DNA from 3 places in the Streptomyces sp. ATLC9 genome. Region 2 is predicted to be linked to each of the others. Evidence: riboswitches for the same ligand, from Rfam matches in the RefSeq annotation. Region 2 holds a riboswitch; each other region holds the start of a gene.
The links. A riboswitch is a leader RNA that binds a small molecule or an ion and turns the genes downstream of it on or off. The one in region 2 is predicted to bind cyclic di-AMP.
Positions count from the first base shown of each region.

Region 1: another riboswitch for cyclic di-AMP. It lies ahead of AC2CJA_RS04425 (transglycosylase family protein); the one in region 2 lies ahead of AC2CJA_RS15345 (LysM peptidoglycan-binding domain-containing protein).
Region 3: another riboswitch for cyclic di-AMP. It lies ahead of AC2CJA_RS02705 (M23 family metallopeptidase); the one in region 2 lies ahead of AC2CJA_RS15345 (LysM peptidoglycan-binding domain-containing protein).

Region 1 covers NZ_JBXUOY010000022.1:15,049-19,163, forward strand. The annotation lists gene AC2CJA_RS04410 (5-(carboxyamino)imidazole ribonucleotide synthase) at 1-569, shown strand, start outside; gene purE (5-(carboxyamino)imidazole ribonucleotide mutase) at 566-1,117, shown strand; gene AC2CJA_RS04420 (dipeptidase) at 1,119-2,315, shown strand; cyclic di-AMP (ydaO/yuaA leader) riboswitch at 2,599-2,818, shown strand; gene AC2CJA_RS04425 (transglycosylase family protein) at 2,823-4,091, shown strand.
Region 2 covers NZ_JBXUOY010000134.1:4,896-9,010, reverse strand. The annotation lists gene AC2CJA_RS15355 (cytochrome P450 family protein) at 1-1,043, shown strand, start outside; gene AC2CJA_RS15350 (transglycosylase family protein) at 1,173-2,159, shown strand; cyclic di-AMP (ydaO/yuaA leader) riboswitch at 2,395-2,565, shown strand; gene AC2CJA_RS15345 (LysM peptidoglycan-binding domain-containing protein) at 2,572-3,261, shown strand; gene eno (phosphopyruvate hydratase) at 3,525-4,115, shown strand, end outside.
Region 3 covers NZ_JBXUOY010000012.1:23,149-27,263, forward strand. The annotation lists gene AC2CJA_RS02700 (antibiotic biosynthesis monooxygenase) at 1-411, shown strand, start outside; gene AC2CJA_RS02705 (M23 family metallopeptidase) at 545-1,600, opposite strand; cyclic di-AMP (ydaO/yuaA leader) riboswitch at 1,612-1,749, opposite strand; gene AC2CJA_RS02710 (hypothetical protein) at 2,017-2,253, opposite strand; gene AC2CJA_RS02715 (APC family permease) at 2,352-3,653, opposite strand; gene AC2CJA_RS02720 (SHOCT domain-containing protein) at 3,846-4,115, opposite strand, start outside.

The DNA of each region.
Region 1 (4,115 bases), on a different contig from region 2:
TGCGCTCCCCGCACGGCCAGGCGGTGGCCTATCCGGTGGTGGAGTCGATCCAGGTGGACGGGGTGTGCGACACGGTGATCGCCCCGGCGCCCGGCCTGTCGCCGGAGCTGTCCGCCCACGCCCAGGAGACGGCGCTGACGATCGCGGGGGAGCTGGGCGTGACCGGCCACCTGGCGGTGGAGCTCTTCGAGACCCGCGACGGCCGTGTCCTGGTCAACGAGCTGGCCATGCGCCCCCACAACAGCGGCCACTGGACCCAGGACGGCGCGGTCACCTCCCAGTTCGCCAACCACCTGCGGGCCGTGCTCGACCTGCCGCTGGGCGACCCGCGCCCCCGCGCGCCGTGGACGGTGATGGCCAACGTGCTCGGCGGCGACTACCCCGACATGTACCAGGGGTACCTGCACTGCATGGCCCGCGATCCGCAGCTGAAGATCCACATGTACGGCAAGGACGTGAAGCCCGGCCGCAAGGTCGGCCACGTCAACACCTACGGCGACGACCTGGCGGACGTACGCGAGCGCGCCGCCCACGCCGCCGCCTATCTGCGAGGGACCATCACCGAATGAGCAACGCCCCCAGCCCCGCCTCCGCCCCCGTCGTGGGGATCGTCATGGGATCCGACTCGGACTGGCCCGTCATGGAGGCCGCGGCCGAGGCCCTGGACGAGTTCGAGGTCCCCTACGAGGTCGACGTCGTCTCCGCCCACCGCATGCCGCACGAGATGATCGCCTACGGCGACGAGGCGGCCGGACGCGGGCTGAAGGCGGTCATCGCGGGTGCCGGGGGAGCGGCCCACCTGCCGGGCATGCTCGCCTCCGTCACCCCGCTGCCGGTGATCGGCGTCCCCGTGCCGCTGCGGCACCTGGACGGCATGGACTCCCTGCTGTCCATCGTCCAGATGCCCGCCGGGGTCCCGGTCGCCACGGTCTCGGTCGGCGGCGCGCGCAACGCGGGCCTGCTGGCGGTCCGCGTCCTGGCGGCCCACGACGAGGAGCTGCGCGGGCGCATGGAGCGGTTCCAGGCGGAGCTGAAGGACCAGGCGCGGGAGAAGGGCAGGCGGCTGCGGAGCAAGGTCGCCGCGGGAGGCGCGGGGTTCGGCTTCGGGGGCAGGTGAGATGGGCCACTCCGCCGAGCTGCTGGCACGGGCCAGGGCACTGCTGGAGGCATACCCCGTCGCCGACGGCCACAACGACCTGCCGTGGGCGCTGCGCGAGCAGGTCGCCTACGACCTCGACCGGCGCGACATCGCCGGTGACCAGTCGGCCCATCTGCACACCGACATCCCGCGGCTGCGCGCGGGCGGGGTGGGAGCGCAGTTCTGGTCGGTCTACGTGCGCACCGATCTGACCGGCGACGCCGCCGTCAGCGCCTGTCTGGAGCAGATCGACGTGGTGCGGCGGCTGGCCGACCGCCACCCGGCCGACCTCAGGCCCGCCTTCACCGCCGACGACATGGAGGCGGCCCGCGCCGAGGGCCGCATCGCCTCCCTGATGGGCGCCGAGGGCGGCCACTGCGTCAACAACTCCCTGGCCACACTGCGCGCCCTGTACCGGCTGGGTGTGCGTTACATGACGCTCACCCACAACGACACCGTCGACTGGGCGGATTCGGCCACCGACACCCCGCGCCACGACGGGCTGACCCGCTTCGGCGAGGAGGTCGTGCGGGAGATGAACCGGCTGGGGATGCTGGTGGACCTCTCCCATGTGGCGCCCGCCACCATGCGCGACGCCCTGCGCGTGACGACGGCGCCGGTGGTCTTCTCGCACTCCTCGGCCCGCGCGGTGTGCGACCACCCGCGCAACATCCCCGACGACGTACTGGAGCGGCTTCCGGTCAACGGCGGTGTGGCGATGGCCACATTCGTGCCGAAGTTCGTGCTGCCGGCCGCCGTCGCCTGGACCGAGGCCGCCGACGAGAACATGCGCGCCCACGGCCTTCACCCCCTGGACGGCACGGAGAGGGGCCTGGCGGTCCAACGCGCGTACGAGGAGGCCAACCCGCGTCCGGTGGCCACGGCGGCGACGGTCGCCGACCATCTGGACCACATGCGCGAGGTCGCGGGCATCGACCACATCGGCATCGGCGGCGACTTCGACGGCACGGCCTTCACCCCGTCCGACCTGAGCGATGTGTCCGGATACCCGCACCTGGTGGCGGAGTTGCTGGACCGCCGCTGGTCCGAGGCCGACCTCGCCAAGCTCACCTGGCGGAACGCGGTGCGCGTGCTGCGCGACGCGGAGGCGGTCGCCCGCCACGAGCAGACCAGGCGCGGTCCGTCCATCGCCACCATCGGACAGCTCGACGGGTAGCTCCTTGACCTCCTCGTGATTCAACTCACGAGCCGACCCTCCCCGGTGCGTCGCTCTGCGTGACGGGGAGGGTCTTCTGCGTCATGGCTCCTGGTGGTGGAGGGGTGTGACGTGGTGTCAGGGAGGGGCGTCGCCACTCTTCGGAAGGTGAATGCGGCGGACAGTGATGATCGGATGATCATTAAAGCCTTCGAAACGGGCGTCCTGTGACCCATCGGCTTGTATCGGCGGAAACGATATGCCTACCTTTCTGGTCGCGCCGTACGAATGTGCGGCGGCCCGCTGTCGAACGCCGAATCCTGTCAACGGCGGCGGGCTGGACCATCCACACCACCCGATGGCAGGAGCGGGGGACCCAAGGTAAGCCGCCGTCCCGGGCCCACAGGGCCCGTACGGGACGGCTTGGGGTGAAGCCATGCCGCGGCACGCGCCGCGGCACACATGGCCGGGCAACTCCAGCCCGAACCCGACAGCTCACCTCGCAGGCGTAGGAGAAGGAGCACACCTATGTCCGCACGCGGACGTCACCGTCGTATTCGCAACAGCCGCCTCACCCGCCTGTCGCTGGCCATCTCCGTGGGCGGCGCCGGCATGGCCCTCCCCCTGGTGGCCGCCGGCGGGGCCAGCGCCGCCTCCGTCGAAACCTGGGACAAGGTCGCCCAGTGCGAGAGCACGGGCAACTGGTCCATCAACACCGGTAACGGCTTCTACGGCGGTCTGCAGTTCACGCAGAGCACCTGGGCCGCCTTCGGCGGCACCCAGTACGCGCCGCGTGCCGACCTCGCCACCAAGGACCAGCAGATCGCCGTCGCCGAGAAGGTGCTGGCGGGACAGGGCCCGGGCGCCTGGCCCGTGTGCTCGGTCAAGGCAGGCCTGACCAAGGGCGGTCCCGCCCCGGCCGTCTCCCCCGACGGTCAGAGCAACCCGACCGAGCAGGAGGAGCAGGTCCCGTCCGCCGCTCCGAAGGCCGAGGCCAAGCCCGAGCCGAAGCAGGAGAAGAGCGAGCCCGAGGCCACGCCGCAGCGCGCGGACCGCGGTGAGCGCGCCCGGAGCGGCGCCGACAACGGCACCTCCTACGAGGTCGCCGGCGGCGACACCCTCTTCAAGATCGCCGATGCCCAGGGCGTCCAGGGCGGCTGGGAGCGCATCTACGAGGACAACCGCCAGGTCATCGGCGACAACCCGAACCTGATCTTCCCGGGCCAGGAGCTCACCCTGGGCGGTGCCGCCGCCCAGCAGAAGGCCGCGGCCAAGCCCCAGGCCGAGACCGAGAGCAAGCCCCAGGTCGAGGCCGAGGCCGAGCCGGCTGCGAAGGCCGAGGAGACCGAGCGAGCCGAGGCCGAGCGCACCGACCGCAGCGACCGCGCCGCGGTCACCGGTTACACCGCCCCGGTGAACGCCGCTCCGTCCGGCTCCTACAAGGCCTCGGGCGCGCGCTGGTCCAACGGCCACACAGGTGAGGACTTCGCCGCCGCCTCCGGCACCCCGGTTAAGGCCGTCACCAACGGCACCGTGGTCTCCGCCGGCTGGGGCGGCGCCTACGGCAACCAGATCGTCATCCGCCACGAGGACGGCCGGTACAGCCAGTACGGCCACCTGTCCTCGCTGTCGGTCAGCGCCGGCCAGTCGGTCAGCGCCGGCCAGCAGATCGGCGCCGTCGGTTCCACCGGCAACAGCACCGGCCCGCACCTGCACTTCGAGATCCGTACCGCCCCCGGCTACGGCTCGGACATCGACCCGCTGGCCTACCTGCGGGCCAACGGCGTCAGCATCTGAGGGTCCTGACCCTCGCCGGCCCGG
Region 2 (4,115 bases):
ACAGCGAGGCCGCGCACGGCAAGGGGAAGGTGGGCATCCCCGGCGAGCGCGGCGCCAACCTGATGACGCACCTGCTCAACATCGACCCGCCCGACCACACCCGGCTGCGGCGGCTGGTGTCCAAGGCGTTCACCCCGCGCCGCGTGGCGGCCTTCGAGCCGCGGGTGCGGGAACTGGCCGACCGGCTCGTCGACGGCTTCGCGGAGCGCGGGAGCGCCGACCTCATCCACGAGTTCGCGTTCCCGCTGCCGATCCACGCCATCTGCGACATGCTCGGCGTCCCGGCCGAGGACCAGGACGACTTCCGCGACTGGGCGGGCATGATGATCCGTCACGGGGGCGGTCCGCGCGGCGGGGTGGGCCGGGCCGTGAAGCGGATGCGCGCGTACCTGGCCGAGCTGATCCACCGCAAGCGCGGCGACCCGGGCGACGACCTGATCTCCGGACTGATCCGGGCGAGCGACCACGGCGAGCACCTGACGGAGAACGAGGCCGCGGCGATGGCCTTCATCCTGCTGTTCGCCGGCTTCGAGACCACCGTCAACCTCATCGGCAACGGCACCTACGCGCTGCTGCGCCACCCGGAGCAGCGGCGGCTGCTCCAGGACGCGCTGGCGGCCGGCGACGACGGGCTGCTGCGGACGGCGGTGGAGGAACTGCTGCGCTACGACGGGCCGGTGGAGCTGGCGACCTGGCGGTTCGCCACCGAGCCGCTGGAGATCGGCGGGCAGCGCATCGGCGCCGGCGACCCGGTGCTGGTGGTGCTGGCCGCCGCCGACCGCGACCCGGCGCGGTTCGCGGACCCGGACGCCCTGGACCTCACGCGCGGTGACAATCCTCACCTCGGATACGGCCACGGCATCCACTACTGTCTGGGCGCGCCGCTGGCACGACTGGAGGGGCGGATCGCGCTGACGGCCCTGCTGGGACGCCTCCCCGACCTGCGGCTCGCGGCGGAATCCGCCGATCTGCGCTGGCGGGGCGGCCTCATCATGCGGGGACTGCGTGAGCTGCCGGTGGAGTTCGAGCCGGTGCGCGGGTGACGCACGGTCATGTGCGTGATCCGTGCGTGATCTACGGGACACTGACTTGTGATGATCAGCCCGGTGACGCTACGTTCAACCGTCAACCGCTCAACCTTGCCGGCTGTCCACGCACGAGAGGTTCCACACATGCTTTCCGGGAACGGTAGACACCGCCGCCCCCGCCAGGCTCCCGCCGTCTTCGTCACGGCCGGAGTGACCGGCGCGGGATTCGCCATCCCGCTGCTCGGGGCGGCGGGCGCCCAGGCGGCAGACCTCGACACCTGGGACCGGGTCGCGCAGTGCGAGAGCGGCGGCCTGTGGAGCGCCGACACCGGCAACGGCTACTACGGCGGGCTCCAGCTCACCCAGGAGATCTGGGAGCGGTACGGCGGTACGGCGTACGCCGAGCGACCCGACCTCGCCAGCCGCAGCCAGCAGGTCGCGGTGGCCGAGAAGATCCTCGCCGACCGGGGGCCGGAGGCCTGGCCCTCCTGCGGCGTCAACGCCGGGCTGCGCCACGACACCACCGGCGAGGCCCCGGCCATCGACCCGGACAACCTCCTGCCGGAGGAGGACACGCGGGACGGCGGGGGCGGCGGAGGTCTCCTGGACGGCACCGCGCCGGGCGGCGGCGCGGCGGAGGAGGACTCCCCGGCCGAGGACGGCGGCGGCGCGAAGGACGGCGCCCAGGGCGAGCGGAAGGCGCCGGAGGGCGACGGCGCCGGGGACGGTACGGAGGCCGGCGGGGCGGACGACGCCGCGGAGGGCGGCTCCCGCGCCGGCCCGGGAGAGGGTACCGGAAAGCACCGCGGCGAGCGCGATCCGCGCGAACTGGAGCCGGATCGCGGGGCGGACGGCGCGGAAGACCGGGAGGCCGTGGGCGAGGAGCGCTCCGGGGAGGCCGCCGACCGCTCCGCCCGTGCCGAGCGTCCCGCGCTGGCGGGCACCGTGAGCGGCCTGGGCGCCCGTGCGGCGGACGAGGGCCATCTCGTGCGCCCGGGGGAGTCGCTCGTGGCGATCGCCCAGGAGCACGGCGTCCCGGGCGGCTGGAGCGGCCTGTACGAGAACAACAAGGACGTCGTGGGCGAGGATCCGGACCTGATCCTGCCCGGACAGGAGCTCACCCTCGGGTGAGTGCGGACGGCCCTGCGGCGTGACCCTCCCGGGCGATTGCGGCGTGTCGTTCCTGTCCGGCCTAACGCTCCTCAGCTGACCTGCGGGTTCCGGCCGTGCGAGCGTCAGAAAGGGTGAATCACCAGTTTCTGACATGCTTTGAGACATATGTCCCCATGTGCTTACCGTCGTCTCGCTCGCACCGCGAGTGCCACCGACCGCAGCGCCGAATCCTGCCGGCGGCCGGTGGGCAGTCGTCGCGTCAGCGCCGAGGGCAGGAGCGGGGGAACCAGGTAGGCGCCGCCCCGGGCCGCACGGTCCGGAGCGGCTTGGGGTGAAGTCGTCCGGGGCTCCGCGCCCCGGACGGCCGGGCTTGCTCACTGCCCGAACCCGACAGCTCACCTCGCAGGCGTCGGTGAGACAAGGAACGTCCATGCTGTTCACCGGCAAAGGGCACGACAGCCGCACCGCCAGGGCCGTTCGCGCGGCCGCGCTGACGGGCGCCGCGGGCGCCGCCATCGCCGTCCCGGTGGCGGGCGCGCCGGACGCCTCGGCCGCGTCCGTCGACACCTGGGAGCGGGTGGCCCAGTGCGAATCCGGCGGCGACTGGTCCATCAACACCGGCAACGGCTACTACGGCGGGCTGCAGTTCGCCCAGTCCAGCTGGGAGGCCGCCGGCGGCACCCGGTACGCGCCGCGCGCGGACCTGGCCACCAGGGAGCAGCAGATCGCCGTGGCCGAGCGGCTGCTGGCCATGCAGGGCCCGCGTGCCTGGGCCTGCGCCGCGAAGGGCGGCCTCACCTCGGGCGGACCCGCGGCCGAGGTGGACCCGGACGGCGGCCGCTCCGCCGGCTCCGGCTCCGGCTCCGGGCAGGCGTACTCCGACTCGCAGAGGCGGTCTCAGGAACAGTTCCAGGAGCAGTCCCGGCCGCAGGGCGCCCCCGAGCGGGCGGACGGCCACCGGAGCGACGCCGGGTCCGGCTACACGGTCAAGTCCGGCGACACGCTGCGCGCCATCGCCGCCGCCCACGGCACCACCTGGCAGCAGGTCTACCAGGACAACCTCGACGTCGTCGGCGACGACCCCAACCTGATCTTCCCCGGCCAGCAGCTCCGGGTCTGATCCCCTGCTGTGCCCGCCCCGGCGCCATGCCCGTCACCCGGCGGCGCCGTCCCGGTGCGGTGTGTCACCTCCTTTCGCGGAGGGCGCGCCGCACCGGGTTTATTCAATTTGGAAACAAAACGCTCCCGCCCCTTCTGAGCTGCGATTTCACCCACCGTTCCGCCGTATGGCACGGGCTGTCGGCGAGGTGGCGTGCGCGGGCCGGATAGGCTCAGGGCACTGAGACCCGACACACACGCCCGACACACACGAAGGAGACCCTCGTGCCGTCCATCGACGTCGTAGTGGCCCGCGAGATCCTCGACTCGCGAGGCAACCCCACGGTCGAGGTCGAGGTCGGCCTCGACGACGGCAGCACCGGCCGTGCAGCCGTTCCGTCCGGCGCCTCCACGGGCGCCTTCGAGGCACTGGAGCTGCGCGACGGGGACAAGGGCCGCTACGGCGGCAAGGGCGTCGAGAAGGCCGTCCTCGCCGTCATCGAGCAGATCGGCCCGGAGCTGGTCGGCTACGACGCCACCGAGCAGCGCCTGATCGACCAGGCGATGTTCGACCTGGACGCCACCCCGGACAAGTCCTCCCTCGGCGCCAACGCCATCCTCGGCGTCTCGCTGGCCGTCGCCCACGCCGCCTCCGAGGCGTCCGACCTGCCGCTGTTCCGCTACCTCGGCGGACCGAACGCGCACCTGCTGCCGGTGCCGATGATGAACATCCTCAACGGCGGCTCGCACGCCGACTCCAACGTGGACATCCAGGAGTTCATGATCGCGCCGATCGGCGCCGAGTCCTTCTCCGAGGCCTTGCGCTGGGGTACCGAGGTCTACCACACCCTCAAGAAGGTGCTGAAGGAGCGCGGC
Region 3 (4,115 bases), on a different contig from region 2:
GAGGGGCCCGAGGAGCGGGAAGGGGCCGGGCGGCGGCCCGAGCCGGGGTGCGTGGTGGTCGTGGAGGTGGAGTTCGAGGGGCCCGACGAGGCGCGGCAGCGGGCGTGGGTGGACGCCGTGGCCGCCGCGATCGAGGACGACGGCGCCGGCGGGGGCCTGCCGCCCGGCGGCATCTCGGCCCACTTCCACCTGAGCACGGACGGCACACACGTGATCAACTACGCGGAGTGGGAGAGCGAGCGGGCGCACATCGCCGCGCTGGGGGCGCCGGGTGAGGGGATCGGCGGGCCGTCCCCGCTGTGGGACCGGGTGCGGGACTTCCCCGGGCTGGTGAGCAGTGACGTGGCACGCTACCGGCTGCTGTTCTCCGCCGCGCGCCCCGGGGAGCCGGCGGGACGGGCTGCGCGGTAGCCGTACACGGTGGAGGGGAACCGGCGGCCCCGGTGTCGGGGGGGATGAGTCACCGGGGCCGCCGGGGTGTGGGGGCCGGCGTGCGGCAGCGGAGTGCTTCGCGACGCCGGCCGGACGGGCCGGACAGGCGTCGTCAGATGGACTGGCCCTTGCTCCGCAGCCAGGTCAGCGGGTCGACCGGGTCGCCGCCGCCGGGACGGACCTCCAGGTGGAGGTGCGCGCCGGTGGAGTTGCCGGTGGAGCCGACGCGGCCGATGACGTCGCCGGTGGTCACCTTGCCGGTGGTGACGGTCATGGAGGACAGGTGGCAGTACCAGATCTCGGTGCCGTCGTCGAGCCTGAGGATGATGCGGTAGCCGTAGGAGCCCGCCCAGCCGGCCTCGGTGATCTCGCCGCTGTGCACCGCCTTGACCGGAGTGCCGGTGGGAGCGGCGAAGTCCAGGCCGGTGTGGTTGTTGGCCCACATCGAGCCGGACTGACCGAAGGTGGAGGTGAGCTGGTACGAGGTGAGGGGGAGGGTGTAGCTGGCCGCGAGCTTGGCCAGGCGCTCGGCCTCGGCCTTGCGTGCCGCCTCCTCGGCGGCCTTGCGCTCGCGCTCGGCCTCCTCCTCGGCGGCCTGGTCGGCGGCCTCCTCGGCCGCCCTCTCCGCTGCCTGGTCGGCGGCCTCCTCGAGCGCGGCCTGGGCGGCGCCGGTCTGCTGCCGGTCGGCCTGCTGGAGGATGCGTGCCCGCAGCGCCTCTCCGGCGTCCGCCGTCACGACGGTCGTGGTGGCCTCGGAGGTGTCCAGGCCGGCCTGGGTGACGGCGCCGCCGAAGGGGTCGGCGCTCTCCGCCGGGGAGGCGGAGTCGCCGTCGTGGCTGTCGGAGACGAGACCGCCGACGACGGGGATGCCCTCGGCGACCGCGCCGAGGTCGACGTCCGGCATGGAGACGGCGAGGGGCGACTTGTCCTTGGCGGTGGCCATACCGCCCGCGCCGACGGCGGCGATCACACCGACGCCGAGGACGGCTCCGCTGCGGGCCATGCCGTTGCGCTGCTTGACGACGCGGTGCCGGCCGCGGACCGGGCGGACGGAGTCCTCGGTCGGGTTCCACACCGGCTGGTCGCCGTCGCCTTCCGGACCGAACGGGGCGAAAGCGGCGGTGTGCGGGTCGTACGAGACCTCGGGGGCCGGACTGCTGGACGCCACGGAGGCGCTCTCCTTTCCTTCCTTCTCGCCTACCGGGTTAGCTGACGGGTTCGGAGCAGGAAGGTCTCCTACGGATCCACGCGGACGGGCCGCATGGGTCCGATTCACCCCAATTGGTGGTTCCCCGGTTCCCTGGGCGCGTCCTCGCTGTTGACGGGGTTGCGCGTACGGGATTCGGCGACGGCGCACGGTGCCGCCCTCTTTGGCGACAGTGACGACCGCGCTGCGTTATCGAACGTTAATAGAGGTGCGCTCCGGTTTCCAAGTCCCCTCTTGGAACATGGGGCTTTCTTGACGGAGGACTATCGGGGCACCAGTGGGCCAAATCGGGCGATTCGACCGCCGGATCGGCCCATGAGACGCATGCCACACCATCTGACGTTGCCTCAGTTGTTATGCGGAGGGGCGCACGTCGACTACGGAAGGTGACCGCCGGCCGGAGGTGCCGGACCCTCCGGGTCGCGCATGACCGCCAGCAGCGCCATGTCGTCGCTCTGGTGCCCGCCGGTGTGCGCGTCGACCTCCGCGAGGAGGTGGTCGAGCAGGTCCGCCGGACCGGTGAGGGGCAGCAGCCACGGCGGGCGGCCGATGACGGGGACAGCGCGGATACGGGCCCTGCCGCCGCCCGTCTCCTGCCGCCTGTCGCCCCGCACCCTTCCGATCCCCCCGACGCCCGGCGTCCCGGCGATTCGATCAAGGACCGGCCGGACGGCACGGGTCCCTGGACGTGGACGCGGGGACGCGGGGACGGCTAAGCCCCGCGTGCGGCGAGCGCGCGGCGCACCCCGTACGAGGCCGCGCCGACCGCCAGCACTGCCGCCCCCGAGACCACCGAGGCGAGCGGCAGGGCGAAGGCCAGCACCACGCACCCGGCCAGCCCCACCACCGGCACGATCCGCGGCGGTCGCCCCTCGCCGGGGCCCAGGGTCAGGGCGGAGGCGTTGGCGATCGCGTAGTAGGCCAGGACCCCGAAGGAGGAGAAGCCGATCGCGCCGCGCAGGTCCGCCGTGGCGGCCACCACCGCCACCACCGCGCCGACCGCCAGCTCGGCGCGGTGCGGCACGCCGAAGCGCGGGTGCACGGCGGCCAGCGCGGACGGAAGATGGCGGTCGCGGGCCATCGCCAGGGTGGTGCGGGAGACGCCGAGGATCAGCGCCAGCAGCGAGCCCAGCGCCGCCACCGCCGCTCCGGCCCGCACCACCGGGACCAGTTCCGGTGCGCCCGCCGCACGCACCGCGTCGGCCAGCGGGGCGGTCGTCCGGCCCAGCGCGTCGCCGCCCAGCACGGCGAGCAGCGCGACCGCGACGGCGGCGTAGACGACCAGGGTGATGCCCAGCGCCACCGGGATCGCCCGGGGGATGGTGCGGGCCGGGTCGCGCACCTCCTCGCCGAGGGTGGCGATGCGCGCGTAGCCGGCGAAGGCGAAGAACAGCAGGCCCGCCGCCTGGAGCACCCCGCCGGGCGAGACGTCCCCGGAGGAGCCCGCCCCGTCCGGGGACGGCCAGAAGACCGGCCGGGCGGCGTCCGTCCCGCCGGAGGTCAGGCAGACGACCACGACGGCGGCCAGCACCGCCAGGACGACCGTCACGATCGCGCGGGTCAGCCAGGCGGTCTTCCGCACGCCCGCGTAGTTCACCGCCACCAGCGCCACCACCGCCGCGACCGCGACCGCCCGCGCCTGTCCGGGCCACACGTACAGGCCCACCGTCAGGGCCATCGCCGCGCACGAGGCGGTCTTGCCGACCACGAAGCCCCAGCCGGCCAGATGACCCCAGAACTCCCCCAGCCGCTCGCGGCCGTATACGTAGGTGCCCCCGGATTCCGGGTAGCGGGCGGCCAGCCGGGCCGAGGAGGTCGCGTTGCAGTACGCGACCACCGCCGCCAGCGCCAGGCCGAGCAGCAGGGCGGCCCCGGCCGCGCGGGCCGCCGGGGCGAAGGCCGCGAAGACGCCCGCGCCGATCATCGACCCCAGGCCGATCACCACCGCGTCGCCGGTGCCCAGCCGCCGCCGCAGCCCGGGCGCCTCCCGTGCGCCCCCCGCCGTCCCGCCCATCCCTGTCCCCTCCCGTGGGTGTGCCCGTGCCGTCCGCGCCGGCGGACAGCCGGCCGCACCGGACGCTACCGCCACAGGGCCCGTCCCCGCTCCCGGTGCCACCGCCGGGCGGGGCGGGGGTACGGGGGGCGGACAGCCGACGGCGGCGCGGAAGCCGTCCGCGCCGCCGTGGGGCCGGGCACCGCCCGCCGCTCAGGCCAGGATCTTCTCCTTGGCCCGCTGGTACTCGCCCTCGGTGAGGTCCCCCTTCGCCTTGAGCTCGGAGAGCCTGGCCAGCTGGTCGACTCCGGAACCGCCGCCGGTACCGGCGGCGGTTCCCGCGGTCTCGCGGATGTAGGTGTCGAAAGCCTCCCTCTCCGTCCTGGCCCGCCGCGTCTCGCGCTCGCTCATGCCCTTGCCGCGGGCGACCAGGTAGACGAGGACCCCGAGGTATGGGAGGAGGATCACGAAGACGAGCCAGCC